Regions from separate parts of the Brevibacillus sp. HB1.1 genome, predicted to be linked through region 4. Evidence: riboswitches for the same ligand, from Rfam matches in the RefSeq annotation. Region 4 holds a riboswitch; each other region holds the start of a gene.
What was found. A riboswitch is a leader RNA that binds a small molecule or an ion and turns the genes downstream of it on or off. The one in region 4 is predicted to bind cobalamin.
Positions count from the first base shown of each region.

Region 1: it holds a riboswitch for cobalamin, as region 4 does, so the genes downstream of both, HPY27_RS04170 (ABC transporter substrate-binding protein) here and HPY27_RS19995 (ABC transporter substrate-binding protein) in region 4, are expected to answer to the same signal.
Region 2: it holds a riboswitch for cobalamin, as region 4 does, so the genes downstream of both, cobO (cob(I)yrinic acid a,c-diamide adenosyltransferase) here and HPY27_RS19995 (ABC transporter substrate-binding protein) in region 4, are expected to answer to the same signal.
Region 3: it holds a riboswitch for cobalamin, as region 4 does, so the genes downstream of both, nrdI (class Ib ribonucleoside-diphosphate reductase assembly flavoprotein NrdI) here and HPY27_RS19995 (ABC transporter substrate-binding protein) in region 4, are expected to answer to the same signal.

Region 1 covers NZ_JABMIV010000001.1:840,803-848,773, forward strand. The annotation lists gene cobU (bifunctional adenosylcobinamide kinase/adenosylcobinamide-phosphate guanylyltransferase) at 182-748, opposite strand; gene HPY27_RS04160 (ABC transporter ATP-binding protein) at 773-1,549, opposite strand; gene HPY27_RS04165 (FecCD family ABC transporter permease) at 1,558-2,595, opposite strand; gene HPY27_RS04170 (ABC transporter substrate-binding protein) at 2,597-3,580, opposite strand; cobalamin riboswitch at 3,737-3,886, opposite strand; gene HPY27_RS04175 (MBL fold metallo-hydrolase) at 4,035-4,982, opposite strand; gene HPY27_RS04180 (pyridoxamine 5'-phosphate oxidase family protein) at 5,148-5,726, shown strand; gene HPY27_RS04185 (MerR family transcriptional regulator) at 5,778-6,536, opposite strand; gene HPY27_RS04190 (hypothetical protein) at 6,673-6,843, shown strand; gene HPY27_RS04195 (manganese-dependent inorganic pyrophosphatase) at 6,894-7,826, opposite strand.
Region 2 covers NZ_JABMIV010000005.1:147,023-154,993, forward strand. The annotation lists gene HPY27_RS15440 (LeuA family protein) at 1-684, shown strand, start outside; gene HPY27_RS15445 (M15 family metallopeptidase) at 779-1,471, opposite strand; cobalamin riboswitch at 1,655-1,870, shown strand; gene cobO (cob(I)yrinic acid a,c-diamide adenosyltransferase) at 2,035-2,583, shown strand; gene cobD (threonine-phosphate decarboxylase CobD) at 2,580-3,695, shown strand; gene cobU (bifunctional adenosylcobinamide kinase/adenosylcobinamide-phosphate guanylyltransferase) at 3,692-4,231, shown strand; gene cobS (adenosylcobinamide-GDP ribazoletransferase) at 4,228-4,968, shown strand; gene HPY27_RS15470 (histidine phosphatase family protein) at 4,965-5,597, shown strand; gene cbiB (adenosylcobinamide-phosphate synthase CbiB) at 5,594-6,544, shown strand; gene cobJ (precorrin-3B C(17)-methyltransferase) at 6,572-7,971, shown strand, end outside.
Region 3 covers NZ_JABMIV010000001.1:63,598-71,568, reverse strand. The annotation lists gene HPY27_RS00335 (DUF952 domain-containing protein) at 9-359, shown strand; gene HPY27_RS00330 (hypothetical protein) at 363-578, opposite strand; gene tlp (small acid-soluble spore protein Tlp) at 703-921, shown strand; gene mnmA (tRNA 2-thiouridine(34) synthase MnmA) at 1,061-2,173, shown strand; gene HPY27_RS00315 (hypothetical protein) at 2,195-2,524, shown strand; gene HPY27_RS00310 (ACT domain-containing protein) at 2,564-3,076, shown strand; gene HPY27_RS00305 (alpha/beta hydrolase) at 3,112-3,933, opposite strand; cobalamin riboswitch at 4,104-4,303, shown strand; gene nrdI (class Ib ribonucleoside-diphosphate reductase assembly flavoprotein NrdI) at 4,467-4,826, shown strand; gene nrdE (class 1b ribonucleoside-diphosphate reductase subunit alpha) at 4,813-6,897, shown strand; gene nrdF (class 1b ribonucleoside-diphosphate reductase subunit beta) at 6,953-7,903, shown strand.
Region 4 covers NZ_JABMIV010000008.1:69,007-76,977, reverse strand. The annotation lists gene HPY27_RS20015 (ABC transporter permease) at 1-450, shown strand, start outside; gene HPY27_RS20010 (ABC transporter permease) at 467-1,372, shown strand; gene HPY27_RS20005 (alpha/beta fold hydrolase) at 1,431-2,207, opposite strand; gene HPY27_RS20000 (M24 family metallopeptidase) at 2,326-3,420, shown strand; cobalamin riboswitch at 3,434-3,633, shown strand; gene HPY27_RS19995 (ABC transporter substrate-binding protein) at 3,804-4,823, shown strand; gene HPY27_RS19990 (FecCD family ABC transporter permease) at 4,848-5,906, shown strand; gene HPY27_RS19985 (heme ABC transporter ATP-binding protein) at 5,903-6,718, shown strand; gene HPY27_RS19980 (RidA family protein) at 6,900-7,367, shown strand; gene HPY27_RS19975 (helix-turn-helix transcriptional regulator) at 7,369-7,971, shown strand, end outside.

The DNA.
Region 1 (7,971 bases), on a different contig from region 4:
TTCGTAGTAGGTTAGTCGCCTTCAGTGACGATCGACTACTACGAAGCTAGATGTAGGAGAGGTCAAAACGTTTCCAGATCGTCCTATGGGGACGCATGGTATCCTGATCCCTTCCATGGCTTTTCTTGTATTATATCACAAAAAAGGTGAAAAGACGATTCGAAACCGTCTTTTCACCGAGTTAAAATCGGAAAGCTTGTCCTTTTAGCTCAACTGGAATCCCTGCTGTGACAAGAAAAACTTGATCGGCAACGGCTGCAACGCGCTGATTCATCAAGCCCGCCAAGTCACGGAACTTACGGCCTAACGGTTTTTGCGGGACGAGTCCGTCGCCTACTTCGTTTGTCACCAGTAAAACTGTCCCTGGGTAGTCTTTTAGCTTTTTGACCAGCCTATCCACCTGCTGGAGCACTTGCTCAAACGTCTTCTCCACTCCATCATGCAGCAGCCAATTGGACAGCCAAAGGATCAAGCAATCAACCAAAATCACTGTCTGCTGTTCTTGTATGTTTTTTTGTGCCCCGAGCTTCGCGAGCCACTCTGTCAATGCTTTCGGCTCCTCGATCGTTTGCCAAGGGAAGCCAGACTGCAAGCGGCGGTCTCGATGGTGCAAGATCCGCTCTTCCATTTCCTCATCCGTGATTTGTGCGGTCGCGATGTAAACACCCGAGGAGCCCAAATGAGCCGCGTATTTTTCGGCAAACGTGCTTTTTCCGCTGCGTGCTCCGCCTGTAATCAGTACGATCATGCTTCTTTCTCCTTAAACAACCTCTTATACTTGCGATTGCAAAATAATTTGCGGCAAATGATGAACAGGATGCTCCATGACAATCGGTCTGGTTCCGTATACAGCCTCTATTCTGTCACTTTGCAAGATGTCTTTTGGTGCGCCAACGCTTATCTGCTTTCCTCTGTGCAGCATCAAAATACGATCGCAGTATAGGGAGGCTAGATTCAGATCGTGCAGCACAGCGATGACCGTCACCTGCGTCGTCTTTTGCCATTTTCGCACGATGTCCATGAGTTGAATCTGGTACCCGATATCAAGGTAGGTCGTGGGTTCATCGAGCAACAGCACCTGAGGTCTTTGGATCAATGCCTTCCCCAAAGCTACGCGCTGCTTTTCCCCACCACTCAACTGATCCAGTGTGCGCTCTTCCAAATGCTCAAGACCGAGCATCTGTACGATTTCATCAATGAGCGATGCGACATCCTGCTTCTCTTCCCCTAGCCAATTTTGGTAAGGAAAGCGCCCCATTTCCAACACCTCTCGGACACGAAAGCCGACTGGCGGCAGACCCTCTTGCTCCAGAACAGCCAGTATTTTAGCAAGCTCTTTGCGTGGATAGGAATGAAGCTTTTTCTCTTGAAGCAAAATGTCTCCTGCATCTGCCTTAATGACACCTGAAATTATTTTTAGCAAGGTAGATTTTCCGCTTCCATTTGGTCCAATGATGCCAAAAAATTCTCCCTTGTCCACGCAAAAATCGATGCCGTGCAAAACAGGCGTATCCTGATACGATTTTTGCAAGTTGCGCACATTGATCATTGCAAACGTTACCTCTTCCTAAAGCGTTTATTTTGCTTCAATAAATAGGCGAAAAACGGTGCTCCCAGAAATGCTGTCACGACACCGAGCGGGATTTCTGTTGGACTCAGCAACATTCTGGCAAGAGTGTCGGCCCACAGCACGTAAATACCACCGCAGATCGCAGACATCGGCAGTAAAATACGATGGTCAGGACCAACCAGCAATCGAACGAGATGCGGTACCACCAGGCCAACGAACCCAATAATTCCCGCGATAGAAACCGCCGCTGCAGTCAGGAGGGTCGAAACGACCAGAACCACTAACTTCGTTCGATCCACATGGACGCCGAGATGCGCAGCCTGCCGCTCCCCCAACGCAAATAGGTTTAAGGAACGCGCATAGCTCACAAGCACCATTCCACCTATGACCAAGTACGGAATCAAGACGTACGTAAAGGCCCACCCTCGAAATGACAGGCTGCCCATAAGCCAGAACACGATCTCATTTACCGTCTGGTCGGATAACGACACCATAAACGAAACGAGCGAGCCGAGAAAAGCCTGCACCACGACACCAGACAAAATCAGGGTCTCCGTTTGCAGCTTTCCTTGCGTATTCGCGAGTCCGAGTACGATCCATAAACTGAGCAATCCTGTAAGAAAAGCGACGACAGGCGTGCTCCATGCACCCAAAAAGGTGATTTGCAAGCCAAAAAGGATCAAGAAGGCTGCTCCGACAGCAGAACCCGATGCCACGCCCATCGTAAACGGATCTGCAAGCGGATTGCGCAAAACGCCCTGAAAGCCCGCTCCCGCAAGTGACAAGCAGGCGCCAATCAAGACAGCCAATACAACGCGTGGAAAACGAACCTTCATGACAATTTGCTCAGATGACTCCGGCCACGTTACGGTGATCCACTCAGACAAGCCAGGGATTTGATGGAGCAGGATGAGCCATACTTGCGAAATGGGGAGTTGTGCCGCCCCCATCGAGATGCTGATAACTATTGATGCCAGAAGGACGAGACAACTAACTCCTCCCCATATGAACAATCGTTTCTTCATTTTATTTCACCAAGTCAGGGTAAATCGCCTTGGCTACTTCGATTAAGCCTTGTGTAATACGCGGACCAGGGCGAGACAAAATATTTTGGTCCATGCCAAAGATTTGTTTTTCACGAATCGCCTTCATTTTATCCCAGCCATTGCGCTTCGCGATCATATCCTCTAGCTTGATGCCAGTCTTTTCATCGGTAATTCCGCTCGCATACAAAATGACGTCTGGATCGTTTTGCAAAATCTTTTCTTCACTGATCGGATTCCACCCTTCGGTGTCGGAAGCAATGTTTGTTGCTCCAGCCAGGGTGATGAGTTCATCCATGAATTCGCCTTTTCCGACTGTCCAGCCTGGGGAAAATTCCAGGTATACCTTTTTCTTCTCTTCCGGTTTTACATTTTTCACTGCTTCTTGAACGTACGCGATGTCTTTCTTCATTTGCGCGACGACTTTTTCGGCTTGTTCCTGTGTGTTCGTGATAACTCCCATCGCCAAAACATTGTTTAGGATGTCATCCATCTTTGTCGGATGGGTAATATAGACTGGCATTCCGAGAGATTTGAGCTTGTCAGCCACTGGCTTTTCCATCGAAATCCCACCGACGACCATATCCGGCGTTTGAGCGAGAATGGCTTCTTCATTTGGTTTGACGACTCCGCCAATTTTCGGTTTTGCCTTCGCCGCATCTGGATAATCATCATAGTCTGAGACAGCTACGATCCGATCTTCCAAGCCTAATGCGAACAAAATCTCTGTCTCGGCAGGTGATGTAGAGACGATTCGCTCAGGAGCTTTTGCAAAGGTTACTTCTTTTCCTGTTGCATCCTTAACGGTCAATGGATACGTTGTTTGTTTTGCAGGTTGCTCGGCCGTATTCTCTTGCGGTGCGCTTGTTTGTCCCCCTGGTGCTGGCTGGCTGTTATCGTTACCCGCACAACCTGCGAGGCTAGCCGCAACTAGTAGTGGGATCATGAATCGCAATGAACGTTTCATATGTAGAACTTCCTTTCTGCATGTCTGATTGACTGTTCCTTCCAATAAAAAAATCGACCCTTGCTTCCATTCGGAAATCAAAGGGTCGGCACCTCAGGGCAAACAGACAGGATGGTCTGCTTCCTGAAATAGGCCGATCCTTTCCGCGAAGGCAACAGGCACTAAAACAAACAGGCAGGTCTCCTGGCTTACGGCTGAGGAACGAGCCGATTTACAGTGGCGGGACCGCGTCGGATTTTCACCGACTTCCCTTTTCACCCGATCTTTTCGTTAAAAAGACGAGGCACCTATTTGCTGTTACGTTTGAAATTGTCACAGTCCATGACTCATCCTACATCATAGCATTCCTTGGATGAAAAAAGAATGACAAACACATAAGCCAATACTTTCTTGCCTGCTAAAAATGAAAAACGCCTGAACAAAAGGTTCAGGCAAATGTAAAGCTTTTGGCAGGCTATTTCCCTCGTTTGTCCAAATAATCGAGAATGCCCATGGAGCATACTTGTAAATCGAGCTTGAGTACTTCGAATACTTCGTGGTCACTGCTGATTCCTTGTGACTGTAGATGATCCGAAACTCGTTCAAATAACGTAAGAGACAGCTCATCGTATGATTGTCCAGCAACAAGCGCTGTCTTTCCTTCCGCCACAAACACGGGGAGCCACTCGCGTATTTGGCGGTACACGTCATCTACCTGCTCTGACATCCCAAAATGACCAAAGTAAATGCGACTCAGCTTGTGCGCTTCAAAACGGCTTAGAGACGCTAACATGGCATCCGGGTCAAACTGATTCGGCGAAGTAGATGGCAGCACGAGGTGTATGCCATCCTTTTTAAGCTGTGGATAGAGTACACCTGCCGTATCACCTGTGAACATGCCGCGGCTTACTGGATCGTAGATGCTGAAGTGATGATTGGCATGCCCTGGCGAATCCAGAAACTCCAATACGCAATTCTCTCCGATCTTTAGTGTATCTCCGTCCCCACGAATCAAAATCCGTTCCTCGAGAACAGCCTCAATCGGATCAAACAATCGATCAAAATCATCATGATACACCGCTCTCGCGCCTGCGATCAGTCGGCTCGGATCTATGAGATGACGTGCACCTTTCGGGTGGACAACGACCTTTGCGTTCGGACAATCCTTCAGAAACAGTCCTACTCCTCCTGCATGATCCAAGTGAATGTGCGTCACGATGATGTATTTGACTTGTTCCGGCTTATAACCGAGCTTGGCGAGACCGGCCTTGATGTATGGGACGGAGGGGCTTGGTCCTGTTTCTACCAATGTGAGCTCCTCTTCCGCGATTACATACGTCCCCGTGCGTTCCGCCCAGCCCATATCGAAACCGTCTATTAAATGGATGCGTTCCCCTAAGTAAATTGGCTCTGTTGCTTGCATGTAAATACTCCTCCTTGTCAAAAGTCTCGCGTTGCCATTGTGTTGGAATATTTACACTTTACCATCTATTTTGTAGGGATTGGGGATGAATCACACAAATTCTTCATATTTTCATGATAATATGAGGGCAGCAAAATCGATTCCATTATCTGGAGGGGTGCAAAAATGGGTCAACTTTTTTCTGAATTACGACCTGAGCATGAGAAATTTATCAAGAAGCAACGGATGTTCTTTGTTGCCTCTGCTCCAATGGACACAAATGGTCACGTGAATCTTTCACCGAAAGGGTACGATTCTTTTCGCATAGTATCGCCTAACGAGGTCGCCTATTTAGACCTGACTGGAAGTGGAAACGAAACCAGCGCTCATCTGCAGGAAAATGGCAGGATTACTCTCATGTTCTGTGCGTTTGAAGGCCCCCCTCTCATCATGCGCCTATTCGGCAAAGGAACGGTTATTCTCCCAGATACGCCTCGGTGGAATGAGCTCGTAAAAGACTTTCCGCTTCTGCCCGGCGCTCGTCAAATCATTACCGTCAACATACAGGAAGTAAAGACCTCTTGCGGCTGGGCTATCCCTTTCTATTCCTATTCAAAAGAACGCGACACCCTTCAGAAATGGACCTTGGCGAAAGACGAGCAAGAACTGCTTGATTATCAAAAGGAAAACAACGTAGTAAGCATGGATGGATTGCCAACCCCATTGGGGCAAAAGCTTTTTCCCGCAGTAGGTGGGGATAACTAAAAGTAAAACGAAAAGAAGCTGCCCTCTCGCAGCTTCTTTTTTTAAATCTCTTTACTTACTCGTATAAATGACCACTGCATCTTTGAGAAACTCGGCAACACCAGGCTGTTCCTTGTCGTAATAGGCCGTGAAGCGCGGGTCTTCGACGTACATCTGGGCAACACCTGCGTGCGCATCTTTGCTGTAGCTGTCCCAATAAAAGCTCAGCCATTGACGGTGAAGATCCGCTGCTTTTTGCGCCAATTCATGAGCAGGATCACCTGTCGAAAAAGCCTGCGCCAACGTCTCATGCAGTTCTTCATTCAACTTTTCAAGTGTAGCGTACTCCTGCTCGGTCATTCCTTTGATTTTCAGATTGGATTTGTCAACCTGGTCACTTCCATATTTTGAGCGAATTTCTTCTCCGTACTGGGCCTCGTTGTCGTCAATCAACTTTTGCTTGAAGCCTTCAAATTTTTGTTTGTCACTCATCGTTTTGGTCCCCTCTCTTTGTGCTAATGTCAAATCGACATTGGCGATTAACGCATCCAATTGCGTTCGCCTTTCCAGGAGCTTCTCGCGGTGCTCCCGCAGTGCCCGTTCAGCATCAAAGGTTGGTGAATCCAGGATCTCCTTGATCTCCTCCAAGCTCACCCCCAGCTCGCGGTAAAAAAGGATTTGCTGCAATCGATCAACCTCTTGCTGTCCGTAAATGCGATACCCTGACGAATTGACTCTCGCCGGCTTGAGAAGGTCAATTTCATCGTAGTATCGGAGCGTCCGGGTGCTGACACCCGCCAGGAGTCCTAGCTTTTGCACCGTATATTCCATGTTCATTCCTCCTGACAAATTGATCGTACACATTTACGGACCGTCAATGTCAAACACATTTTCATCAAAAAATTAGCGTTACTCTATTTTCATAATTTGCTAAAATATAGAGAAAGCCATACAAGGGGGGATTTCAATGCTCTATGTCTTCGGCTTCATTGTAGCGGTACTCGGTGCCGGATGGGGATTAACAGGTCTGCTTAGTCTCAAAGCGAGAGATAAACATGCCATCACCCATTACAGTGACGATGCTTATAACCAGCAAACCTTGTTCCAGATGCACAACAACCCTGACCAAGGCATGTAAAATAAAAAATGGCTGCCCGCAACTTGTGCATGGGCAGCCATCTTTGTTTCTTACAGAGCTTGGAATGTATCAGTCAATACCGGTACGATTTGCTTCTTACGGGAGACAACGCCCTTCAGAACAGCTTTGTTGTCCACCAATGTTACTTGGTACGCTTTTTCTACTGCTTGAGTTGCGCTGCCGAGAGCGATCGCAACAGAGTCGTTATTCAAGATATCCGTTACAACAAACACGAACAAATCCAAACCTTTTTCAGCGATGTTTGCATTCATAGCCGCTTCCAGTTCTCCTTGGCGTGCAAGTACATCATTTACGTCCACCGCATTTACTTGCGCGATTTCTACCTTCGCATTACCCATTTGGAACTCTTTTGCATCCAACGTGAGCAGTTGTGCGATTGTTTTGTCGCTCAGGTCTGCTCCCGCTTTGAGCATGTCCAGACCGTATGCTTGCAAATCAACACCCGCGATTTCAGCCAGCTCGTGTGCAGCAGCTACATCTTGCTCCGTGCAAGTTGGAGATTTCAACAGCAACGTATCCGAAATGATAGCAGAAAGCATCAAGCCTGCCATCTCTTTTGGAATGTCCACGCCGTTTTCTTTGTACATTTTCTTCAAAATGGTTGTGGTGCATCCAACAGGCTCTGCACGGAAGTAGAGAGGATTGCTCGTCTCAAAGTTCGCAATACGGTGATGGTCGATCACTTCTACCACTTGCACTTGCTCAATATCATTCGCGCTTTGTTGGCGCTCGTTGTGGTCTACAAGGATGACTTCATTTACTTCATTCGCCACTGTTTCTACGAGGCGTGGCTCTTTTACTTGGAAGTAATTCAACACAAATGCTGTTTCGCTGCTGATTACACCCAGGCGAACAGGCTCTACATTCGCGCCCAATTTTGTTTTCAAGTCAGCATACACAAGTGCTGAACAAATGGAATCTGTGTCTGGATTTTTATGACCGAAGATTAATTTTTTTTCCATCATCCATACTCCTTAATCGTAATTTGGCGTCAAAATTATACCATAGCTTAGAGGATATGCCCAAGATACATTATAGGTTCAAATTGGATCGTTGGAAATAAGGTTTTGAAGATCATTGGGAAATAAATGGGAGGCGAAGTGAAAT
Region 2 (7,971 bases), on a different contig from region 4:
GATCATCGTTATTCTTTGGATAGAATTCCCGAGCTTGTACAAGCGATCCGTATGACGACAGGGTATAGACCGGACGAACTGCGCCCTATCGCTGGGCAAAATGCTTTTACGCATACATCGGCTTACCATGTCCAAGCCGTCAAGAGGAATTCCAAAGCGTATGAGCCATTTCCTCCCGAAACAATTGGAAGAACACGGCTTCTCGAAGAAAAGCGTCCTCCACTAGGAAGCCCAAAGCTGCCTGTTTCCTTACAGGTAGGAAAGCCGTTTCCAAAAGGTGCTTCAGAGCTACAGTATCATCGTGACGGTCCAGGGATACGCTGGGTTATGATGGATTCGCGTGTTGATGAGCGAGCCTCATTCTATGTGATCCAGAGGATATTTGGATTATGCGATTTGTCCGGTATTCCTGAAAAACATGTAGACAGACATGCGCATCATTGTGACAGTGCCTTCCTCTTTTGGGGAGATGCATCTGATGGCACTGGTCTGGTGTGTCATGTTCAACTCGGTGAAGAAGAGAAGACTGTTGAGAGTCCAGCAGCTATTTTTATCCCAGCAGGCGTCGAGCATTCCTATCACTATGTGTCAGGTCGCGGAACTTATACAAATATTGTATTGTCGCCTGAATACAACAAAAGCCTTTTGGTTTCAGCAGCATCTTCTGAAATACCAGTGACCTAAGAGGTACAGGAATTTGTTGAGTTTGAAGAGTGGGCGGCCATCTGGGCATGAGTACGGTATCGACCGGGCTCATGCCTTGCTCGATTATTTGTGGTTACATCGACAAAACCCCGCCATAAATCGGCTCTTTCTGCGTTTTTTGTCCCCAAGTGCGCGTTCCGTATTCGAAATGCCACCATTCTTTCGGATAGTTGACGAATCCGGCAGCCGTCATCAAATGATAAAGCAGTCGGCGATTGTCTCGAATTTCGATGTCTTTTTGCTTAGACTGTGCCAGCTCTTCATAATAGCGAGTGGAAGCCAGTTCACTGAAATCATCGAAGACGGTCCCCATCTCCAGCCAGCCATCAGGCCCTGCGATAGTTAGATCCACTGCACCGCCGGATAGGTGAGGGGACGGTTTGGAGAGGTCTGTTGTTGGATAAGCGACGAATTTGCTCAATTCTTCCGTGAGGGCGGGTCCTTCCTGCCAGCCTTGTAATAGCAAGGCTTCACGGAAACGATCATACAAGGATGCCTGTACCTCAAATGAGCGCCAGCCGTCCAACACGACGAGCTTGTAGCCAACAGGCAGTTGCGCGGCTGCCGTGGCGAGCTTGTGTGCTGCCCCTTCTCGCAAAAAGGCTTCTGGCTGTGTTCCGGCATAGCCCTTGTGGTAGTAGGCTGGATAGACTGTGATTTGAGCTGAAAGGGAAGAGAGGGGGATCATCGGTTCGCCGCATTCCTTGATCGGCAGTGGGCTGGGCAGGACCATGTCTGGTATTTTTGGAATCGGAGGAAATAGCATGACTGCACACCACTTTCGATTGTTTTGCCAATAGGGTAACGAAAAACATCAGGCATGTAAACGGTCATTATCTTAAATTTTCTGCTAATAGTCACCAGCGACGAATCAGCAGCTTTTGCTTGAATCCTCGGTAGCTTTTGCTATTATTAAAGCAAGTGCTTGTCAACGAAACGAACGACATTTACATATGGAAGAGAAACAGGTCCTTGTTTTTGCGAAACCGATTCGCAGGAGCAAGGTTAAAAGGGAAGTTTGGTGAAAAGCCAACGCGGTCCCGCCACTGTAAGAGAGTAGCTGTTCTTCAAGGCATCATGCCATCCACTGCCCATTCGGGAGCGGGAAGGAGAAGAAGAGCGATGATCCTCGAGCCAGGAGACCTGCCTGTTTTTATGTTTACACTGATTTCCTTCGGGTCAAAGGAAGAGGTGAGGATTGTTGCTTTTCAGCTATCCGCGCTTTGTTTTTCCTTACGTACTGGGGGAAACAGAGCGCTTTTTTTATGCTTCGGAAAGTATTTGGAGGAAACAGCGGAGTAAAATACGTCACTTTTTGAGGTGGTCACGATGGAGAAAAACGATAAGAAGCGAGGATTGACCCTCGTTTACACAGGAGACGGCAAAGGAAAAACGACAGCAGCAGTCGGGTTGGCTGTGCGGGCGACAGGGCGCGGGAAAAAGGTGCTGATGGTTCAATTCATCAAGTCGCCAGAGCGTACATACGGAGAAAAGATTATTTTCGATAAATTGGGCATTGAAATTGTGCAAATGGGCGTCGGCTTCACATGGACGAAAACACCGGAGGAGCATCGTCAGGCATTGAAAGAAGCTTGGGCGTTTGCGAGCGAAAAGCTTTCTTCCGGAGCGTACGATGTCGTCATTTTGGATGAGCTAAATAATGCATTGGCGATTGACCGCTTCCCGATTGATGATGTGTTGCCATTGTCCGATGTGTTGGAAGCGATTCAAAATAGGCCAAGTCATATTCACCTCGTGATTACGGGACGGGCCGCAAAGCAGGAGATTTTGGACATCGCAGATTTGGTGACAGAGATGAAGCCAATCAAGCATTACTACGATGAAGGGATTCCAGCTGTGCTGGGGGTAGAGTTTTGACAAGCGCAGGTGTAATAGAGAAGTACGGTCATGGCGGAGACTTGCTGACCGCAGCGCAGCGCTTTGGTCGAGAGCCCGGGCAGTTTCTGGATTACAGTGCCAATATTAATCCGCTGGGGATGCCAGCAAGCGTTCGTGAGATGCTGCTGGATTCGCTGGCTGCTGTAGCCCATTACCCAGACCCTGGACATCGTGTGTTTCGGCGTGCGCTGGCGAAGCGGCTGCAAGTGCCGGAGGAATGGTTGCTGCCTGCCAATGGTGCAGCGGAGGCGATGGCACTGGCCATTCTCGGTCTTTCGCCGCAAACGGTTGGTGTGGTATATCCTTGCTTTTCGGAATACGCGCAACTTTCCGAGCAGTATGGTGCCCGTGTCATTGGCTGCTACGGGAAGGAAGCGAACGGGTACAAGCCCGATCCTATAGAGCTGCACACTCTTTTTACGCAGTCTGATCTCGTATTTGTCGGGTCGCCAAACAATCCGACGGGAATCATGTATCAACCGGATGAGCTTCGCCAAATGGCGGAATGGACGAGTAAGACCAACACGTGGCTCATCGTGGATGAGGCTTTCCTCGATTTTGTGGAGGAAGATCGGCAATATACATTGGCGACGCAGCTCGAGCGCTTTCCCCGTGTGATCTTGATGCGCTCGATGACGAAAATGTACGCGATCCCGGGATTGCGCCTGGGTTATGCGATTGCGCATCCAGATGTCATTGCGCGGATGCGCCAGAAGCAAGTGAGCTGGAGCGTGAATGCACTGGCCCTTTTAGCTGGAGAACTGTGCTTGCAGGAGCAGGCATATGAGGAACAGACGCGCAGGCTCATAAAAGCAGAACGTGCGTATTTGATCGATTGCATCAGCGGTGAGTTGGGCTGGCAGGTATGGCCGGGGGAGGCAAACTTTTTGCTGCTGCGCTCACCAGAAGGATTGCCAGCGGAACAATTGCAGGCACGGCTCGGCGAAAAAGGCGTTCTGATCCGCAACTGTGCGATGTATCCCGGTCTGACGGCACATGATGTGAGAATCGCAGTGCGTGGACGAGAGGAAAATGAAAGACTTCTGGCAGCGCTCCGCGAGGTCCATGCGGAAGGAAGTGAACAGCGATGAGCTTGGTGCTGGTAACAGGCGGTGTCCGTTCAGGAAAAAGCCGCTACGCGGAAGAGCTTGCGATGAAGTTGGGCAGTCGAGTCCTGTACGTGGCGACAGGCAAGGCCTGGGATGATGAAATGAAGCAGAGAATCGAGCTGCATCAGGCACGTCGTCCGCTGGAATGGGGCTGTGTGGAGGTAGGAGAGCGATTAACCGATTACCACGCATTCAGTGAGCAGTATGATGTGGTTTTAATCGATTGTCTGTCCACCTGGGTGAGTAATCGATTGATGAGTGTGGATGAGTCTGAATGGAGAAGTCCTTCACACACGCAATCCCTGCTGCAGGAGGCAGAGGCATGGCTGTCCCTCGTTCATAATTCCCCGCAAAAAGTCATTGCCGTCACAAGCGAGGTCGGATTGGGCGGTGTAGCCTTGAGTCGTTTGGGCAGATGGTTCGCGGATGTGCTGGGCGATGTCAATCAGAGAAGTGCGCGACAAGCGGACGCCGTCTACGCGGTTTTGTCGGGGATACCGTGGAGGATCAAAGGATGAATGCATTTTTACACGCGATCTCGTTTTTTACGCGTATACCGGTTCCGTGGCTTCGTCCTTCAGAGGAGGCGTGGAGAAAAAGCGTCAACTGGTATCCCGCAGTTGGTTTGGTCATCGGTTTATTGCTATGGGGTGTATATCAGGCAGGACTGGTGCTGTTTAGTCCATGGATCGCCGCTATTTTGACGCTGGTCGCATGGGTCTACGTGACCGGTGGTCTTCATATGGATGGGTGGATGGATCTCGCGGACGGTCTTGGCAGCAGCAGACCGAGAGAGCAAATCCTTTCGATTATGAAGGACAGCCGCGTAGGAGCGATGGGCGTTCTTGCTGCGATTATGCTGTTGCTGATCAAGGCGGGTGCAGTCGCAGAGCTCGCACATCCGGGATGGGGCAGCTTTTTGATCGTAGCACCAGTAGCAGCGCGGACACATGTGCTTTTGTCGATTAAGCTCTGGCCGTATCTTTCGGCAGATAAAGGGATCGGAAAAGGCATCAGTGCTGGGCTTTCCGTTTCCTCTATCATCGTGAGCTACATCATCGTGTTTGCCGCAGGTTGGTATCTTGGGGGCTTGCAGGTCATCACAGCCATTTTCCTGTCACTGTTGTTCGCTCTATTGTTTTCACGCTCGGTTTCAAAAAAATTGGGTGGACTAAATGGAGACTGCTACGGGGCTGTTATCGAAAGCAGTGAAGCAGTCGTTCTCTTGGTGTTAGTCGGGAGCTGGTGGTTATGAAGCTAGTTTGGATACGTCACGGGGAGACAGACAGCAATCGTGAGCATCGATATTTGGGGCATAGTGACGTTCCTTTGAATGAACGCGGGTATCTGCACGCGAGTGAGTTGGCAAAGGAATTACCTGTGCTCATCGGGCAACCTGCTGTGATCTATTCCAGTGATCTGCTCAGATGCATCCAGACTGCCGAACCGCTCGCAGCTGCTTGGGGATTATCAGTTATTACGGAACCAGCACTGCGAGAGCTGTCTTTTGGTGAGTGGGAGCTGATGACCTACGATGAGCTGATGCAGTCGGACCCTGTGCGAGCCACGAGGTGGTACGACGATCCTTTTCGAAATCGACCTCCACAAGGGGAGAGTCTGGAAGAGCTGGGGATGCGCGTGGATGGTTGGCTACGGTCCTTGTTGGAGAGAGTGGGCAAGGAGGAGGCATCCGATACAGTCGTCATCGTCACACATGGCGGCGTGATCCGCTGGTTTCAGGCCGCGTGGCTCGAAAACAATCCTGACCGATATTGGCAGGTCGATGGCATTAAGCATGGGGAGGCTCTAGTAGCGGAATGCTTGGATGCGGAAGGACAGAGCTGGATGCGACAACCCCTGAAGAGTAAGAGAGGGACAACATGACAGAAGTATGGATTTTATGCGCGGCCTACTTGATTGATCGAGTTGTAGGAGACCCCCGGAGCCTGCCACATCCAGTGATCATCATGGGCTGGTGGATTACACGATTGGAGCGGGTTATTCGTTCTCTCGTCAAAGAGGAGTCGCATTTGAAGCTGGCAGGAGTCCTGTTCCCGCTCGTGATCGTAGGCGGCAGCTACGCTGTTGTTTGGCTGCTTTTGTGGGGAGTCACGTTCATCCATCCGGTGCTTGCCTGGATCTTGGGTGCCTGGTTGATATCCACGACGATTGCAACAAAAGGCTTGGCTGATGCCGGGATGGAGATTGCCCGTCATCTCGTGGCTGGGGATATGGAAGCGGCGAGACGGTCCTTGTCCATGGTAGTCGGACGCGATACAGAGCGGTTAGATGAACCGGAAGTATGTCGGGGAGCGGTAGAAACCGTGGCGGAAAACATCGTCGATGCGATCGTCTCTCCGCTGATTTTCGCAGCGATTGGGGGAGCGCCGTTGGCAATGGCGTATCGTGCCGCCAACACTCTCGACTCCATGGTTGGTTATAAAAACGAGAAGTATAGGAATCTCGGCTGGGCATCCGCCCGCTTTGACGATGTACTGAACTACATACCCGCCCGTTTGACAGCTTTGTTGCTCGTTGCCGCAAGCTGGCTGCAGCGATTGGATTGGAAGCAGTGCTGGGCAATGATTAGAAGAGATGCACACTTGCATCCGAGTCCTAACAGTGGTTTGCCAGAAGCCGGAGTCGCTGGTTCATTAGGCGTGCAGCTCGGGGGACTGAATTATTACCAAGGTGTTGCATCGAATCGGGCAAAAATGGGAGATGCGAAACGACCATTGCAGGCAAGTGATATTGTCGCGACGATTCGTTTGATGTATCTCGTTTCGCTCTTATGTCTGCTCGTTAGCGTGATGATATCAATTTTATTATAAATAGGAAGCGAAAAGGGGAGGGGCCTTATGAGCGGCAAGTTGTTTGTGATCGGATTTGGTCCAGGAAGTTTTGAGCATATCACCAAGCGGGCGCGGGAAGCCCTGCAGGAGTCCGATATCATTATCGGCTATTCCACTTACGTAGATTTGATCCGCGGACTTTTGACGAATCAGCAAATCGTCAGCACAGGGATGACGGAAGAAGTGACGCGTGCACGGGAAGCCGTGCGTCAGGCGGAAGAGGAAGGCAAAAAGGTAGCGGTCATTTCCAGTGGAGACTCAGGTGTTTACGGGATGGCAGGTCTCGTATATGAGGTGTTGGTGGAAAAAGGCTGGACAGAAGCAACCGGTGTACCAATCGAAATCGTGCCGGGCATCTCGGCGATCAATTCCTGTGGGGCAATTCTCGGTGCGCCTATCATGCACGACGCATGCACGATCAGTCTGAGTGATCACTTGACGCCTTGGGAACTGATTGCCAAACGGATTGACGCAGCAGGGATGGCTGACTTTGTAATCGCGTTGTACAACCCGCGCAGCGGACGACGTACCCGCCAGATTGTGGAAGCGCAACGCATTCTTTTGCAGTACCGCTCACCAGATACGCCAGTCGGCATTGTAAAAAGTGCTTATCGCGACCGGGAAACGGTTGTCGTGACGACCCTGGCGCAAATGCTGGAGCATGATATCGGCATGTTGACCACCGTGATTATTGGAAATACATCGACGTTTGTATACGACGGCAAAATGATTACGCCGCGCGGCTACCAGCGCAAATACACGCTGTCTGCCGATGAGCAGCCACTGAAGCCGCATCAGCGTCTGCGTGTAGAAAATGAGCCGTGGTCGCTCGAGGCCTCCGAGGAGAGCAGCCTTGCGTCAGCTCCGGAAGCACCAGCGACACCGAAGGCAGAAAGACCAGTAGCCGTTACCGAGGACAGAGTAACTGCTACAGAACCAGCAAATTATGCTGCAACAAGCACGGCCGTACTGGAAGCGCTGCCTGCAACAGAGGTAGAGGCACCAAAAGCTCCTTTCGCATGGGCGATGGAGGCGTTGACTGCTATCAATGCGGCGAAAGGCATTGAAACCAAGTCCGCTTCCGGCCAAGTCCATCGTCCGGTATCTACCTTTACGCCAGAGATGATTTTCGAATGCGCGATAAGTCCGGGTGTTGCTAACAAAAAAATCACGCCGCTGCAAATGATGGCGATTGCCGAAGTGGCTGGAGAAAAAGGCGAGATCGAATACACCCCACACCACCAGATGATTTTGCGCGTGCCGACGGCCAATCCTGCCAGCATCACTAGCCGCTTGCGAGAGCTTGGACTGATTCTCAGCCCGATCGGAGACGTTTTGCAGGTAAAAGCTTGCGATTTCTGCGACGGTGAGAAAAAAGACAGCATTCCTTATGCCGACGAGCTGCA
Region 3 (7,971 bases), on a different contig from region 4:
GGAGAAACATGCAAGACTCTATCATTTACTGCATGGTACCAAAAACATATTGGGAAAAGTGGATGGACAAGGATCACTACTTACCGCGCGATTACGAGCAGGAAGGCTTTATTCACGCGACAAAAGGGGACGAGCTGCTTGAAAAGGTAGCAAACCGCGTCTACGCACAGTTTGACGAGGAGTTGTATGTACTCGTTGTCGATGAAACCAAAACGACTTCGGAAGTCAAATACGAGGCAGCGAAGGATGGATTGCTGTATCCGCACATCTATGGACCGCTGAATCAAGATGCAATTGTGGATATGAAGCAATTGAATCGGATAGACGGCCAGTGGCGTCTGGGAACGTCCATCCGCTAATCTCTACCAGTTAAACCATTTGAGTAGCGCAAGCACTTCTTGGCGCTTGGTCTCAGGTAGCTTGTCGAGTCTGCGCAAGAGTAGATCGATTCGCATGCGCTGTTCCACTTCGGATATAGGTACCTTTTGCCCCTTCACCCATTGTCGTTTCAGGCGGACGGGATCTGTATCAGAGATGATCCGAAGCAGCTTTCTTTCCAGCAAATCTAAGGAAGCCATAGGGGAAACCCTCTTTTTCGTTTAATCCGTTTCTTCTATTATATCACGGGTACATAAAGAAACCATGATTGGCGCACAATGGTAAAGGTGTTGCATATAACCCTTTGTAGGAGGCGTATCGATCATGGCGAAGCCGGATGACCGTTCTGACAACGCAGAAAAGCTGCAAAACATGATTTCTAATACGGAAGAGAACATTCGTGAGTCCGAAGCTTACCTAGCGGCTAATGCTGGCGAGATTTCCGAGGAGGAAAGAACAAACCTCGAAGCGAAAAATCAGCGTCGTGAAGAAAGCATCGAGGGATATCGCGCGGAAATCAAGGATGAATCTTCGCAGGCTTAACCTTACTACCAAACGTCTGGCGCCAACTATGCGTCAGGCGTTTTTTCATTCTATTGGGCAAAAGTGTAACAAAACATGATTTGTTTTGCGAAACATGGTAATCTGTAATGGTACAAATTGAATAAGAGGAGAAAGACTTATGAAGCGACCAGAAGATACACGCGTCGTTGTCGGCATGTCCGGCGGAGTCGACTCCTCCGTGACGGCTTACCTGCTTAAGCAACAGGGATATGACGTCATCGGCATCTTCATGAAAAACTGGGATGATACCGATGAATTCGGCCACTGCACGGCGGAAGAAGACTTCCAGGATGTCCGGCGCGTCTGTGAACAGATCGGCATTCCATATTACACGGTAAACTTTGAAAAAGAATACATGGATAAGGTATTCCAGTATTTTTTGGATGAATATAAACGAGGCCGTACACCGAATCCGGATGTCATGTGCAACCGTGAAATCAAGTTCGGCGAGCTTCTTGCCAAGGTCATGGATCTTGGGGCGGATTATATTGCCACCGGCCATTACGCGCAGGTCAAGCACATTGATGGCGAATACAAACTCATTCGTGGCGCTGACAACAACAAGGATCAGACTTACTTCTTGAATGTATTGGGCCAAGAACAGCTTTCCAAAACGATGTTCCCGATTGGTCATCTCCCGAAACCTCAAGTAAGGGAGATCGCAGAGAAAGCAGGACTCTATACAGCGAAAAAGAAGGATAGTACAGGGATCTGTTTTATTGGAGAGCGCAACTTCCGTGAGTTCCTGCAAAACTATTTGCCTGCCAAACCAGGAAATATCGAGACCGTAGAAGGAGCAATCATCGGCACGCACGACGGACTGATGTACTATACATTGGGTCAACGACAAGGCTTAGGAATAGGTGGAGGTCATGGCACGAGCGGACAGCCTTGGTTTGTTGTAGACAAAGATCTGGAGCGTAATGTCCTGATCGTAGGTGAAGGCTCTGATCATATCCGTCTGTACTCGAAGAGCCTCTTGGCAACCAACGTTAGCTGGACGAGTGATAAAAAGCCTTCCGAAACATTTACTTGTACAGCGAAATTCCGTTATCGCCAGCCAGATCAGGGAGTAACTATTCACCTGCTGGAGGACGGAAACGTGGAGGTCATTTTTGACCAGCCGCAAAAAGCAGTAACACCTGGTCAGGCTGTCGTCTTCTACGATGGGGAAGTGTGCTTGGGTGGCGGTACGATTGACAAGGTACGCTTAGTTGATAAAGAGAACTAAGATAGACGGGGGAAGCACTCGGTGGATGCTACGAAAAAATCAAAAGTGATTATCGTTTCGTTTTTGGCGGGAGCGGTTCTCTTGGCGATCATCTCTTATTTTGGGATGGCCTCCATGGGTAAAGAGCATATGGCGACGATCCAAAACGTCATCAAGGAGAACGGCGGGGCTGTAGTTGCGGGTGGAGTGACAGCGGTTCCGAAGGAGGAAAGTCCTTTTACCAATAGCGGAAAAGGCAATACCATCTACCGAATCTACTATACGAAAGATGGACAAACGTTGACGGCTTGGTATCGTGCTGATAACGAATCCTCTATCAAGAAAGAGCCGGAAGCTTGGATTCTGCCGTGAAAACAAGGATAAACCTGACTGGGAGAGTGAAGGCAACACATGACCCAATATGCTGGACTGCGTGAACTAGCTGAACTGATTCAAAGACTCGAGCCAGAGTTAGCGGGTGCACAATTAAGTATTCTTGCTCATGAAAATAAAGAGGAAATTGCAACGCAGTTAGTGGAAGGACTAGGGACGAAGGTTCCTGTCCAACATAGCTCCGGTGAATATGCGAATCATTTGGCGGTGTTGCGGGTAGGAGCGAACAAGTACACCTTGGCGCAAGATTGGAGAGAAGTGTACATCAGTGAAATCAATTACTGTGCGTGTCGCATACCTCCAGGTGCCCATGGATTGTTGGTTCGCCATATCGATTATCCAGGTGTGATTTATGATGTCTCACGAAAACTGGCCGAACATCAAATCAATGTTTCCAAGTTGAATGTATCGCGTGAGCAAAAAGGGAAGAATGCCCTGCTTATCTCTGTGACCGATGAAGAGATTACACCGACGATTGTATCTGCCATCGAAGAGCTGCCCCAAATCACCAAAGTGTTATCTCTGCAGTAAGCGAGCGAATCATGATAAACAAAAACTGCCCGTTATTAGCGGGCAGTTTTTTTCGTAGCGAATTTGAGTCCTTGGCAAATGAAGACGGGCAAGACGGACGAATGATTTTCGTCAGCAAATTCTTTAAAGGAAGCCTTGATTTGACCTTTGCCCATGGAGGACAATCGTTCGATCATCGCCAGAGATTTTTCTTTGACTAAGAATCGCCCATCGTTTTCCAACTCCCCGATGGTGAGGAGTGCATGGACGTCGAGGTCATCTGTCAGCAGGCTCGGTAATTGACTCTCCTTCGCAAGCAGTACGCTCTCATTCCAATGGATCGAAGGACTGCCAGCTATATAACGCTGAAAAGCGTGTGGTCTCGACAAAAGTACATGCAAGACAAACAAGCCACCTAACGAATGTCCAAAAATCGATTGTTGCGTCCGATCGATGGGGAAGTCGTTTTCGATACTCGGCTTGAGGTCCTCCTCTAAAAAGGTGAGGAACTGCTCTGCTCCCCCCATCTGAGGCCAGTCGGCTCCTTGTGGGTTGCCAGGAAGCTCTGTGACGGGAACTTCATACGTGTAATCAAAGAAACGGGCAGGATGGTACGGACCGTCCGTTGGATACCCAATCCCGACGACGATAGCAGGATACACGCCAGTTCGTTCAGGGCCACGTGATTGTATTCGTATCGCTTCGGTCATGGTTGCAAAAACAGAGTTGCCATCTAGCAAATATATGACGGGAAAGCCTGATTCCGGAGGGGGATCGGCAGGTATACTTACAAAAATGTGATAGTCACGCTCTTGATAAGTCATGATTTTACTGTAAGAACGAGGAATGACGACAGGTTGATAGTCGGTGCTTTTCATGAGGGCTACTCTCCAATCTTTCCAACGCTAACCAACGCACACAAAATCTATTATATGAACGAGAACCAGAGATTGGCAATAGCCGAAAAAGGAGAATAGTTAGTTTTCGAAAAGAGCGCATACTGAGCTTGACTCCTACGATATATTGAGGTAAAGTAAGTTTTACCAACTACATATTGATGCGGTGAGGTGTTTACCAGCCAGATTTGGTAGACTTAATAGGGAAGTCGGTGAGAATCCGACGCGGTCCCGCCACTGTAATGAGAGAGTTCCATTTGCGAAAGAATGCCACTGATCTTGAGGGATTGGGAAGGTGAAAATGGAGCGATGATCCTAAAGCCAGGAGACCTGCCTAACCGCTTGCACTGTTTAACCTACGGGAGATAGGGAAGTGTTCGAGCGCGCAATTCGTATTGGCGAATTGCTAGATGGAAGTCATCACGCGCATTCGGCATGTAAACGTCGGATGCGCTTTTACTTTGGCTAAATAACATACATACAGAGTAAAAATAGCAGGGGATAGGATGAGGGACATGCTAATCGCTTATGATTCAAAAACAGGAAACGTCCGAAGATTCGTCAACAAAATTAATTTGCCACATGTGGAAATTGATCAAGATATGGTGCTAGACGAGCCATTCATTTTGATAACATACACGACGGGATTCGGACAAGTGCCGGAGAAGGTGGCGACGTTCCTGAAGCGAAATCATGTCCATCTGCGGGGAGTATCCGCCAGCGGTAACCGCAACTGGGGAACCAGCTTTGCCAAAAGCGCGGATACGATCGCGAGCCAATATGGCGTTCCGGTGATTTCTAAATTTGAACTGTCCGGTACCGGCCGTGACGTGGAACAATTTACGAGTGGGGTGGCAGCAATTGCGGCATATTGAATTGAACAACGAACTGATGCAGCGTGGCAATGACGGATTTTATCAACTGGAAAAGGATCGGGAAGCGGTTGCGGTCTTCATGGAAGAAGTGCAGTCCAATACGATGACTTTTGGCAGTGTCAAAGAGCGCATGGACTATTTGATCGAGAATGACTTCTATGAAAACGTCTATGAAACATACACTGTTGAGCAGGTCGATGAAGTGTACCGTTTGGCCTATGACGCTGATTTTCAATTTGCTTCGTACATGGCTATCTCCAAATTTTATAAAGATTACGCGTTGAAAACGAACGATAAATCGATGTACTTAGAGCAGTATCCAGACCGGGTGGCCGTTGTGGCACTGTCCCTTGGACAAGGTGACTTTGAGCTCGCTAAGCGTTTGACAGTATCCATGATGGATCAACGCTTGCAACCAGCGACACCAACCTTCCTGAATGCAGGCAAAAGCCGCCGTGGAGAAATGGTCTCCTGCTTCTTGCTCGAAATGGATGATTCACTGAACTCTATCAACTTTATTTTGGGAACTTGTATGCAGCTATCCAAAATTGGCGGCGGTGTGGCCGTGAACTTGTCCAAGCTCCGCGGACGAGGAGAGCCGATCAAAGGCGTCGAGGGCGCAGCAAAAGGTGTCATGCCCGTTCTCAAGCTGTTGGAAGATGCGTTTTCCTACGCAGATCAAATGGGGCAACGCAAAGGCTCGGGTGCAGCGTACTACAACATCTTCGGTTGGGATATCAACGAGTTTCTCGATTGCAAAAAGATCAATGCGGATGAAAAAGCACGCATCAAAACGTTGTCCATCGGCCTGATCGTACCAAACGTGTTCTACAAGCTGGCTGAAGAAAATAAGCCATTGACTGTGTTTGCTCCGTACTCCGTGTACAAAGAATACGGTGTGCATCTGGATGATATGGACCTCGATGACATGTACGAGGAGCTCTTGGCAAACGATCGCATCAAGAAAAAGACCGTGATGAGCGCACGCGAGATGTTGACCAAAATCGCGATGATTCAAATGGAATCGGGCTATCCGTACATCATGAACAAAACGAATGCGAACAACAACCATGCACTGAAAGATCTCGGTTCGGTGAAAATGTCCAACCTGTGCACGGAAATCTTCCAGTTGCAGGAGACTTCGACGATCACCAATTACGGCGAGATGGATATCATCCGTCGCGATATTAGCTGCAATTTGGCATCGCTCAATATCGTCAACGTGATGGAACGCAAAATGATCCGTGAATCCGTCCACGAAGGAATCGAAGCCATTACAGCCGTGAGTGACATGACGCGTGTAGAAAACGCTCCAGGCGTTCAAAAGGCAAACAGTGAGCTGCACTCAGTAGGTCTCGGTGCGATGAACCTGAACGGTTATCTGGCAAAGAACCGAATCGCCTACGAGAGTGAAGAAGCGAAGGACTTCGCTCGTACGTTTTTCATGATGATGAACTTCTACTCTTTGGAAAAAAGCATGGAAATTGCCAAGGAAACAGGCAAGACCTTCTTGGGCTTTGAACAATCGGAATATGCAAAAGGCACTTATTTTAACAAGTATTTGACGAACGATTACAGCCCGCGGACGGAAAAAGCAAAGCTTCTCTTTGAAGGAATGCACATTCCGACGTCAGAGGATTGGGCGGAACTACAGCAAAAGGTGCAAAAGCATGGCGTCTACCATGCGTACCGTTTGGCAATTGCACCGACTCAGAGTATTTCCTACATTCAGAATGCGACTTCTAGTGTGATGCCAATCGTTGAGCATATCGAAACGAGAACATATGCTAACTCTACGACGTATTACCCGATGCCGTACTTGTCGCAGGAAAACTATTTTTACTACAAATCGGCGTATGTGATCGATCAATTCAAAGTGATTGATCTGATTGCCGAAATTCAAGAGCACATTGACCAAGGAATTTCGACTGTGCTGCACGTGAACAGCAATATTTCAACCAGAGAACTGGCTCGCTATTACATTTACGCAGCGAAAAAAGGTCTGAAGTCACTCTACTATACGCGTACGAAGCATTTGACTGTAGAAGAGTGCATTAGCTGCGCGATCTAGTGAACGAGCTTCATAAAAGGAAAAGCATCAAGCAAAAAGAGAAGAGGAACGCCATATGAAAGCAGTCAATTGGAACAGGCCGGACGACGATTTTACGATGACGTTTTGGAATCAGAACATCATGCAGTTCTGGACGGATGATGAGATCCCACTGTCAGATGACAAGATGTCCTGGATGGAGCTCAGTGCGACTGAACGGGACACGTATAAAAAAGTATTGGGCGGTCTCACCTTGCTGGATACGGTCCAAGGTGGAGTAGGGATGCCGAAGATCATGGAGCATGTCGATGGACTGCAAAGAAAAGCGGTTCTCGCCTTCATGGGCATGATGGAGCAAATCCATGCCAAATCGTACAGCAGTATTTTTACAACGCTGGCATCGACAGAAGAGATTGACGGTATTTTTTCGTGGGTGGAAAACAATCCGCATCTGCAAAAGAAAGCGGCCCTCATCTCGAAACGCTATCAAGAAATTGAGAAACCGAAAGACTTGTACATGGCGATGGTAGCCTCTGTCTTCCTGGAAAGCTATCTGTTTTACAGCGGCTTCTTCTATCCGCTCTATTTGGCGGGGCAAGGAAAGATGACTAGCAGCGGGGAAATTATCGACCTGATTGTTCGCGACGAGAGCATCCACGGACTCTATGTCGGCGTTCTTGCGCAAGAAGTATATCAAGGTCTGAGTGTGGTCGAGCAGACCGCAGCAAAAGAGGAGCTGTATGCCCTTTTGCATGAGCTGCAAGAAAATGAAGAGGCCTATACGACTTCGTTGTATACGGAAATCGGATTGGCTGACGAGGTTCATGTGTACGTGCGTTACAACGCGAACAAAGCATTGATGAATCTGGGGCTGGACCCGTTATTCCCAGAGGAAGAAGTGAACCCGATCGTACTGAACGGCATTCGCACGCAGACGAAGCAGCATGACTTCTTCTCGAAAAAAGGAAATGGCTATGTCCGTACGCTAAACGTAGAGCCGTTGACCGATGATGATTTTAAATTTTAGTATGACAAAAAATGGATTCTGTGTTACTGTATGAACAGTATGCTGCCCTGCTAATTTATGGGGGGCAC
Region 4 (7,971 bases):
ATGATCGCTGGAAGTTGGGATCAGCTGTGGGAAGTCATCAAGCATTTGATCCTGCCAGGAATCGCGTTAGGTACGATCCCGATGGCGATCATTGCGCGTATTACTCGATCGAGCATGTTGGAAGTCATGCGTGCCGACTATGTCAGAACCGCTCGTGCAAAAGGGCTAGCACAGTTTTGGGTGGTGTACAAGCATGCACTGAAGAATGCGATGATCCCTGTCTTGACGGTAATTGGTTTACAAACAGGGTTGCTGTTGGGTGGAGCTGTTTTGACAGAAACGATCTTCGGATGGCCAGGTGTCGGTCGTTATATTGTGACCGCCATTGGAAACCGTGACTATCCGGTTATCCAATCCGGTATCCTTGTGATCGCGACGATTTTCGTCCTGATCAACCTCTTGGTCGACCTTCTGTACGCCTATATCGATCCACGCATCAAATATCGCTAAGGAGGGACGAAGAGACATGGCACAACCACAATTACAACCACAAGCACATGTAGTACCTTTAAAAGTGAAGCAAGAAGAAGTCGTCTCTCCTTGGAAGGATGCATGGAGAACGCTACGAAAAAACAAGCTCGCGTTGGTGGGCTTCGGGATTATTTTGTTTTTCATTGTTGTGGCGGTTTTAGCTCCATGGATTGCTCCGTATCCGTACGATGAAGGCAAGCTCGTGATGAAAAACAAGCCACCTTCCGAAGAGCATTGGTTTGGAACAGATTACAATGGTCGCGATGTATTTAGTCGCGTGATTTATGGGGCACAAATCTCTTTGTGGGTAGGGACGTTCTCTGTCATTGGCTCCGTTCTCGCAGGGACCTTGCTCGGTCTTTTGGCAGGATACTATGGCAGATGGATCGATACGATTATTTCGCGTATCTTTGATATTATGCTTGCCTTTCCTAGTATTCTGTTGGCAATCGCTGTTGTTGCCATCTTGGGTCCTTCCTTGCAAAACGCCTTGATTGCGATTGCGATTATTAACATTCCGACATTTGGACGGTTAGTACGCGCCCGCGTATTGAGCTTGAAGGAAGAAGAATTCGTTATGGCCGCACGGGCAATTGGGATGAAAAATTCCCGGATTATCATGCAGCATATTTTGCCGAACAGCCTCGCACCAATCATTGTGACCGGGACGATGGGGATCGCAACAGCGATTATCGAAGCAGCTGCACTTGGCTTTCTCGGACTGGGAGCACAAGCGCCAGAACCAGAATGGGGAAAAATGCTCGCTGATTCACGTCAGTACATTCAGAAAGCACCATGGACTGTTATTTTTCCGGGGCTCTCTATCATGCTGACAGTTCTCGGCTTTAACTTAATCGGGGACGGCTTGCGCGATGCACTCGACCCGCGTATGAAGAGCTAGTCAAAACGCAAAAAGACAGAAGGGGCTGGAGGTACCCGTCCTTCTGTCTTTTCTTTTTTTATGCTTCTTCCATGAAGGTGCGGCACAACTGATTGAAAGCAGGAGCAGCTTTCGTGATGACTTGATGCTTCACGTTAGGGATCATCTCGAGTTTTGCTTTTGGCAATTTCATGGTAAGCATCTGCGCATAATGGTGCATCCGTTGATCTTGTTTGCCATAGGCAAGTAAAATCGGAAGCTGGATGTTGCCCAGACGCTCCGTACAATGATAACGATGTCCGGCAGCGTAAAGGTATTTCAGGCTAGTGGGATCTGTTTTGGAGGCCTGTACCGTCCATTTTTCACGCATTTCTGGGTCAGCGACATGTGAGGAAGCAATCGAACGGGCAAGAAGAGGGACTCCGTGAAGCATCGACATTGCCTGTGCCATCCAAAATCGTCCATGTAAATACAGGTCATTCACTTCGGAAAAGCCGCTCACGAGTATGGCGCCTTTTACAGCATCCGAATAGCGAAGACAATATTCAAGGGCGATGGAAACACCTTGGGAGTACCCCAAAATAAAGGGACGTTCAATGCCGAGTGACTGGACAAGCTTATGGAGCTGTTCTGCCAGCTCCCCAATGGAAAAGGGCTTCTCCATCGGTGAACTGTCGCCATGTCCGGGCAAATCAGGGACAATGATCTGATATGTATCTGCGAGTGTTTGCTGATAAACAAAATTGATAGAGCCGATGCATGGCGCATGGATACACAATAACGGCTGGCCTTTTCCCGATATGTGAAAAGCAAACTGCTTGCCATCCTGATGGACGAGTATTTGTTCCATTTTCATTTTCACCCCACCCTTAGGTTGTCCGATATGAAGTAGATTTTTCATTTGAACTCTTCTTTTTTTGATGGGGAAGTGGTATTCTCGCAATAGAATAATTGGTGAAAGCAGGGTGAAGAAGTTGTTTCAAGAGCGCATTTCGAAGCTCCACACGTTTTTGACAGAGCAAGAGCTGAACGCGGTGTTGATTACCTCCCCTAAGCACGTTTACTATTTGACCGGATTTTTTACAGACCCGCATGAACGTTTTATGGGTCTCGTTATTCCTGCTGAGGGAAAACCTTCTTTGATTGTACCTGCTCTTGATCGTGAGGCAGCCGCAGAGGCTTCGTTCGTTCAAGATATCCATACACATACGGATATCCAAAACCCCTATGAAATCCTCAAGCAAGTGTTGCCAGCGAACTTGACGAAGCTCGGTATTGAAAAAAGTCATATGACTGTCGAGCGCTATGAAGCACTTGGACAAGTTGTTCTGGCGTCGAGCTATGTGGATGTGGAAGAGCCACTGCGTGAAATGCGTTTGATCAAATCGGCGGATGAAGTGGAGCGTTTGAAGCACGCTGTTCAGTTGGTCGAGGAGTCCTTGCGGGAGACCCTGAAAAAAGTCAAGACAGGCATGACCGAGACAGAAATCGTAGCTGAGCTGGAATTCCAGATGAAGCGCTTGGGTGCCGAAGGTCCGTCCTTTACATCCATGGTATTGGCAGGGGAGAAGTCGGCACTGCCACACGGGAAACCAGGAACGCGCCAGGTGCAAGAAGGCGACTTGCTTTTGTTTGATATCGGGGTAGCAGCCAACGGATATGTATCCGATATTACCCGTACCTTTGCTGTAGGCGAGATCAGTGCTCAGCTTCAAGAAATTTACGAGACAGTATTGGCTGCCAACGAAGCGGCCATTGCTGAGATTCGTCCGGGTGTGACTTTTGCGCATTTGGATAAAACCGCTCGCGATGTCATCACCGCAAAAGGCTACGGAGAATACTTCATGCACCGTCTTGGGCATGGACTTGGGATGGATGTACATGAATATCCATCTGTTCACAGCCAGAACCAAGAAGTGCTTCGTCCAGGGATGGTCTTTACGATCGAGCCAGGCATCTATCTGCCAGGTGTAGGCGGAGTGCGGATTGAAGACGATGTATTGGTTACGGAAACGGGCGTTGAAATTCTCACGCAGTTCCCGAAAAAACTGACTACTATCAATGAATGAATAAATCGTAAAAATTGAATACGTATCGAATGGTGCTAGATGGCATATGCCGTCAGCTTAAAAGGGAAGTCCGGTGAGAAACCGGCGCGGTCCCGCCACTGTAACGAGGAGCAACTAGCGAATAGCCACTGTTTTTTGCGAGACAAAAAATGGGAAGGTAGCTGGGTGTGTTGATTCGTAAGCCAGGAGACCTGCCATGCGATCATATACAATCGACCCACGAGGATGGGGCAGATGTGGAAACAGCCTATGAAACGGCGCCTTTGTGCCTGCTTATAGCTATATCTACGTTTGTCATGCACCTCCCGATTGAAATGGGGGGTGCTTTTTTTGTGGAGGATTTCGTTCAACTCATCATATACATACAGAGAAGGGGATTACAGATGTTGAAGACAAACAAACCACATACAGTAATGAAAGGACTAGCTTTCGGTATCATGACAGCTGCCATGCTTTTGGTTTCGGCATGCGGCTCCACTACGACAACACAGGCTCCAGCCAAAACCGAACAAACGGCTGCACCAGCAGCAGAGAGCAAGCCTGTAACACTAACCAATAATGGCATCGAAATGACCTATCCAACAGCACCTGAGCGTGCAGTGACTTTGAACCAACACGTTACCGAAATCATGCTGGCATTGGGCCTGGCTGATAAAATGGTCGGAACTGCATACCTAGACGATAAAATCCTTCCAGAGTTAAAAGCAGATTACGACAAGATTCCGGTACTGTCTGACAAGTATCCTACGAAAGAAGTGCTGCTGGCAGCGAACCCAGACTTCGTGTACGCCGGATGGAAAAGCGGCTTCGGCGAAAAGGGTGTAGGATCGATGCAGGATTTGGAAAAGGTCGGCATCAAATCGTATCTGCAAGCGTCTTCTAGCATGCCTGGCCCGACAATCGACGATGTGTTTGCAGACATTACGAATATTGGACGCATTTTCCGTGTGGAAGACAAAGCCAATGATTTGATTAATAAAATGAAGAGTGAATTGGATCAAACGATTAGTAAAATTGGCAAAGTGGACGAGCCGCTTAAAGTATTCGTGTACGACAACGGAGAAGATAAACCATTCACAGCAGCCAACAACTACATGACGTCCTTAATCAAGACTGCTGGTGGTAAGAACATTTTTGATGACATTCAAAAGGGTTGGGCAGAGGTCAGTTGGGAACAAGTAGTGAGTCGCAATCCTGACGTGATTATTATCGTAGACTACGGTGATAGAACCGTTGAGCAAAAACGCAATTTCCTTTTGACCAAAAAAGAACTGGCGGATATCCCGGCGATTAAAAATCAACGACTAATGGTATTGCCATTGTCCGCGGCTTCTGAAGGCGTTCGAGCACCGATTGCGCTAAAAATTTTGGCGGAAGGACTCTACCCGGATAAATTCAAATAGAGTACACCCCTTTTAAGGGAGGGAATAACACTGCAACAGATCAAGTTACCTTATATCATCATTACTCTACTGGTCGGACTCTTCCTCTCGATTACGTTCGCAGTTACCTTGGGATCAGTGGAGATTAAGCCGACAACGGTATGGAAAATCGCCTTATCAAAAATTCCGATATTGACCCAATGGATTGAGGTGGATTGGTCCAAAGGGGAGCAAACGATTATTTGGGATATTCGCTTTCCGCGTGTACTCTTGGGGGCGATCGTCGGCGCAGGTCTGTCTGTCGTGGGAGTAGCGATCCAGTCGTTGGTTCGCAACTCCCTGGCTGACCCGTATGTGTTAGGTGTATCTTCAGGTGCTTCGGTTGGAGCTACCTCGGTCATTATATTCGGAGCATTCAGCATGTACGGGCAGTATGCGCTATCCTTTGGCGCTTTTACAGGCTCCCTTGTGTCAATCATTCTCATTTTTACGCTATCCCGTATCGGAGGACAAAACTCCACAGTACGCCTGCTCATGGCTGGAATTGCGATATCTGCGATCTTGTCTGCCATTACCAGTCTCCTTGTCTTTTCAGCGCCGAATGAGCATGGAATTGGGACGGTCCTGTTTTGGTTAAGTGGAAGTCTGGCTGGCGGGAAATGGGAGTACCTGACTATTCCTACATTGATTGTCGTCATCTGTCTCATCGTCTTAATGGCCCAATACCGCTCGTTGAATGCGATGCTGATGGGCGAGGAGTCAGCGGGGACATTGGGGGTTAATACGGTACAATTCCGCAAGCTTCTCCTGGTGATCACGGCACTTCTCACGGGGGTAATCGTGTCCATCGCGGGATCAATCGGTTTTGTCGGATTAATGATGCCCCACATCGTCCGTGTGATGGTCGGATCAGATCACAGACGTGTTCTTCCTGTCAGCGCTTTATTTGGCGCGATATTTCTAATCTGGGTTGATGTAGTCGCCAGGCTCGCATTTGCACCGGAAGAGCTGCCAATTGGTATTTTGACAGCGCTGTGTGGAGGTCCATTCTTTATCTGGTTGATGTTGCGGAGTTCTTATTCCTTTGGAGGTAGCGAACGATGAATTTGTTGGTGGAGAATATATCGGTCGAACTGGAGAAAAAGGAAATCCTTCGCAACGTCAGTCTGGAGGTGCGCTCTGGAGAGTTTGTGGGGCTGATCGGGCCGAATGGCAGTGGGAAGTCCACATTGCTAAAAAGCATTTATCGCGTATTGAAGCCGCGTTCGGGATGGATCTCGCTTGATGGCGACGACGTGTATAAGTTAACCTCACGTCAAAACGCTCAGCGAATGGCGGCAGTACGGCAGGAGTCCTCTGTTGAATTCGATTTTTCGGTAACCGAAATCGTGAATATGGGACGTGCTCCGCATAAACGGCTGTTTCAGTCCGATAACGCAGAAGACGCTCGAATTTGTGAAGATGCGCTACAGCGGGTAGGGATGCATACATATGCCGATCGCAGCTTTTTCAGTTTATCGGGTGGGGAGAAGCAGCGGGTGCTGATTGCCAGAGCGTTGGTGCAGCAAGCTGAGTTTCTTGTCCTTGATGAACCGACGAATCATTTGGATGTTCGATACCAATTGCAGGTCATGGATCTGGTCAAAACGCTGGGAATTACGGTCTTGTCTTCGTTGCATGATCTCAATATCGCAGCGATGTACTGTGATCGTCTGTACGTGATCTGTGAGGGGGAAATCGTTACCTCAGGGACGCCGGAGGAAGTCTTGACACCCCAGCTGATTCGGAATGTTTTCGGCGTAGAGACAGAAGTGACGACCCATCCCATTACAGGCAAAAGACATGTGTATTTCTACTCGGAAGCGATCCGTGTGAAACCATCTATCCAGAAGGTAATGAGTGGAGCCAACGGATAGGGGCGGAGTTGAGTTTTCTGTGATTTTCATAAGGGGATGCCTAGTCGGCGTCCTTTTTTGTTAAGGCTACAGTATATGGATTTCAAATAAATTTTTTATCATACAAAAAATTGTTGAAGAAGAATTTACAGAATAGTATGGTTAAAGAAAGGGATGAAATTGATGACGAGGTGATGGTCTTATGTCCAAAGTAGAGCAGCGTTTAAAAGAGTTAGGGTATGAGTTGCCGCCAGTTCCTCCAACCATGGCGAACTATGTGTCATGTGTACAGACTGGCAATGTCATTTATACATCCGGTGCTGGGTGCTATGTAAATGGAAACCCGATATATCTAGGCAGGCTCGGATCGGATGTGACGATCGAGCAGGGCTACGAGGCTGCAAAGGTCACGGTTCTGAATCTGCTAGCCATTTTGAAAAGCGAGATTGGTGATTTGGATCGAATCACACGGATTGTCAAGCTGTTCGCACTCGTCAGCAGCGCCCCTGATTTCTACGAGCAGCCGCGGGTGGTTAATGGAGCTTCTGATTTCCTCATCGAAATTTTTGGTGAAGCGGGTAAGCATGCGAGAGCGGCAGCTGGGACATCTGTTCTTCCGTTTAACAATCCGATCGAAATTGAGATGATTGTGGAAGTGAACGAGGGGTAATATGAAAAACGTACATCCGATATTAGCAAGCTACATTCCGGTAGTAGAGGGACTGGCACGGACATTTGGCGAGCATTGTGAAGTGGTATTACATGATCTGACAGGCGATATTTCCTCATCGATCATTGCCATTTCCAACGGCCATGTCAGTGGCAGGCAAATTGGTTCGCCGGTAACGAATTTGGCACTGCAAGCTTTACGTACGGCGAAGGTCAGTGAAGAAGCTTTTGACCTCAACTACCGCAACGACACCATCAAAGGCAAACAGATCAAATCGAGCTCCATTTACATCAAGGATGAGCAAGGAGAAGTCATTGGCAGTCTGTGCATCAATCTTGATATCACTCATCTCGTAATGGCGCAATCATTCATCGAATCGATGATGGTGATCCAAGACAAGCGTGAGTCAGAAAAAGCGGAAGAGAACTTCGCCCCGACTGTCGGGACTTTAATGGAGCAAATGATAGACGATTGCCTGAAACGAACAGGCAAACCAATCGCCCTGATGCAAAAAGAAGAGAAGATTCAATTTATCCACCAGTTGGATGAAATGGGTCTCTTTTTGATCAAAGGAGCCGTGCAATACGTCGCGGATTTGTTGGAT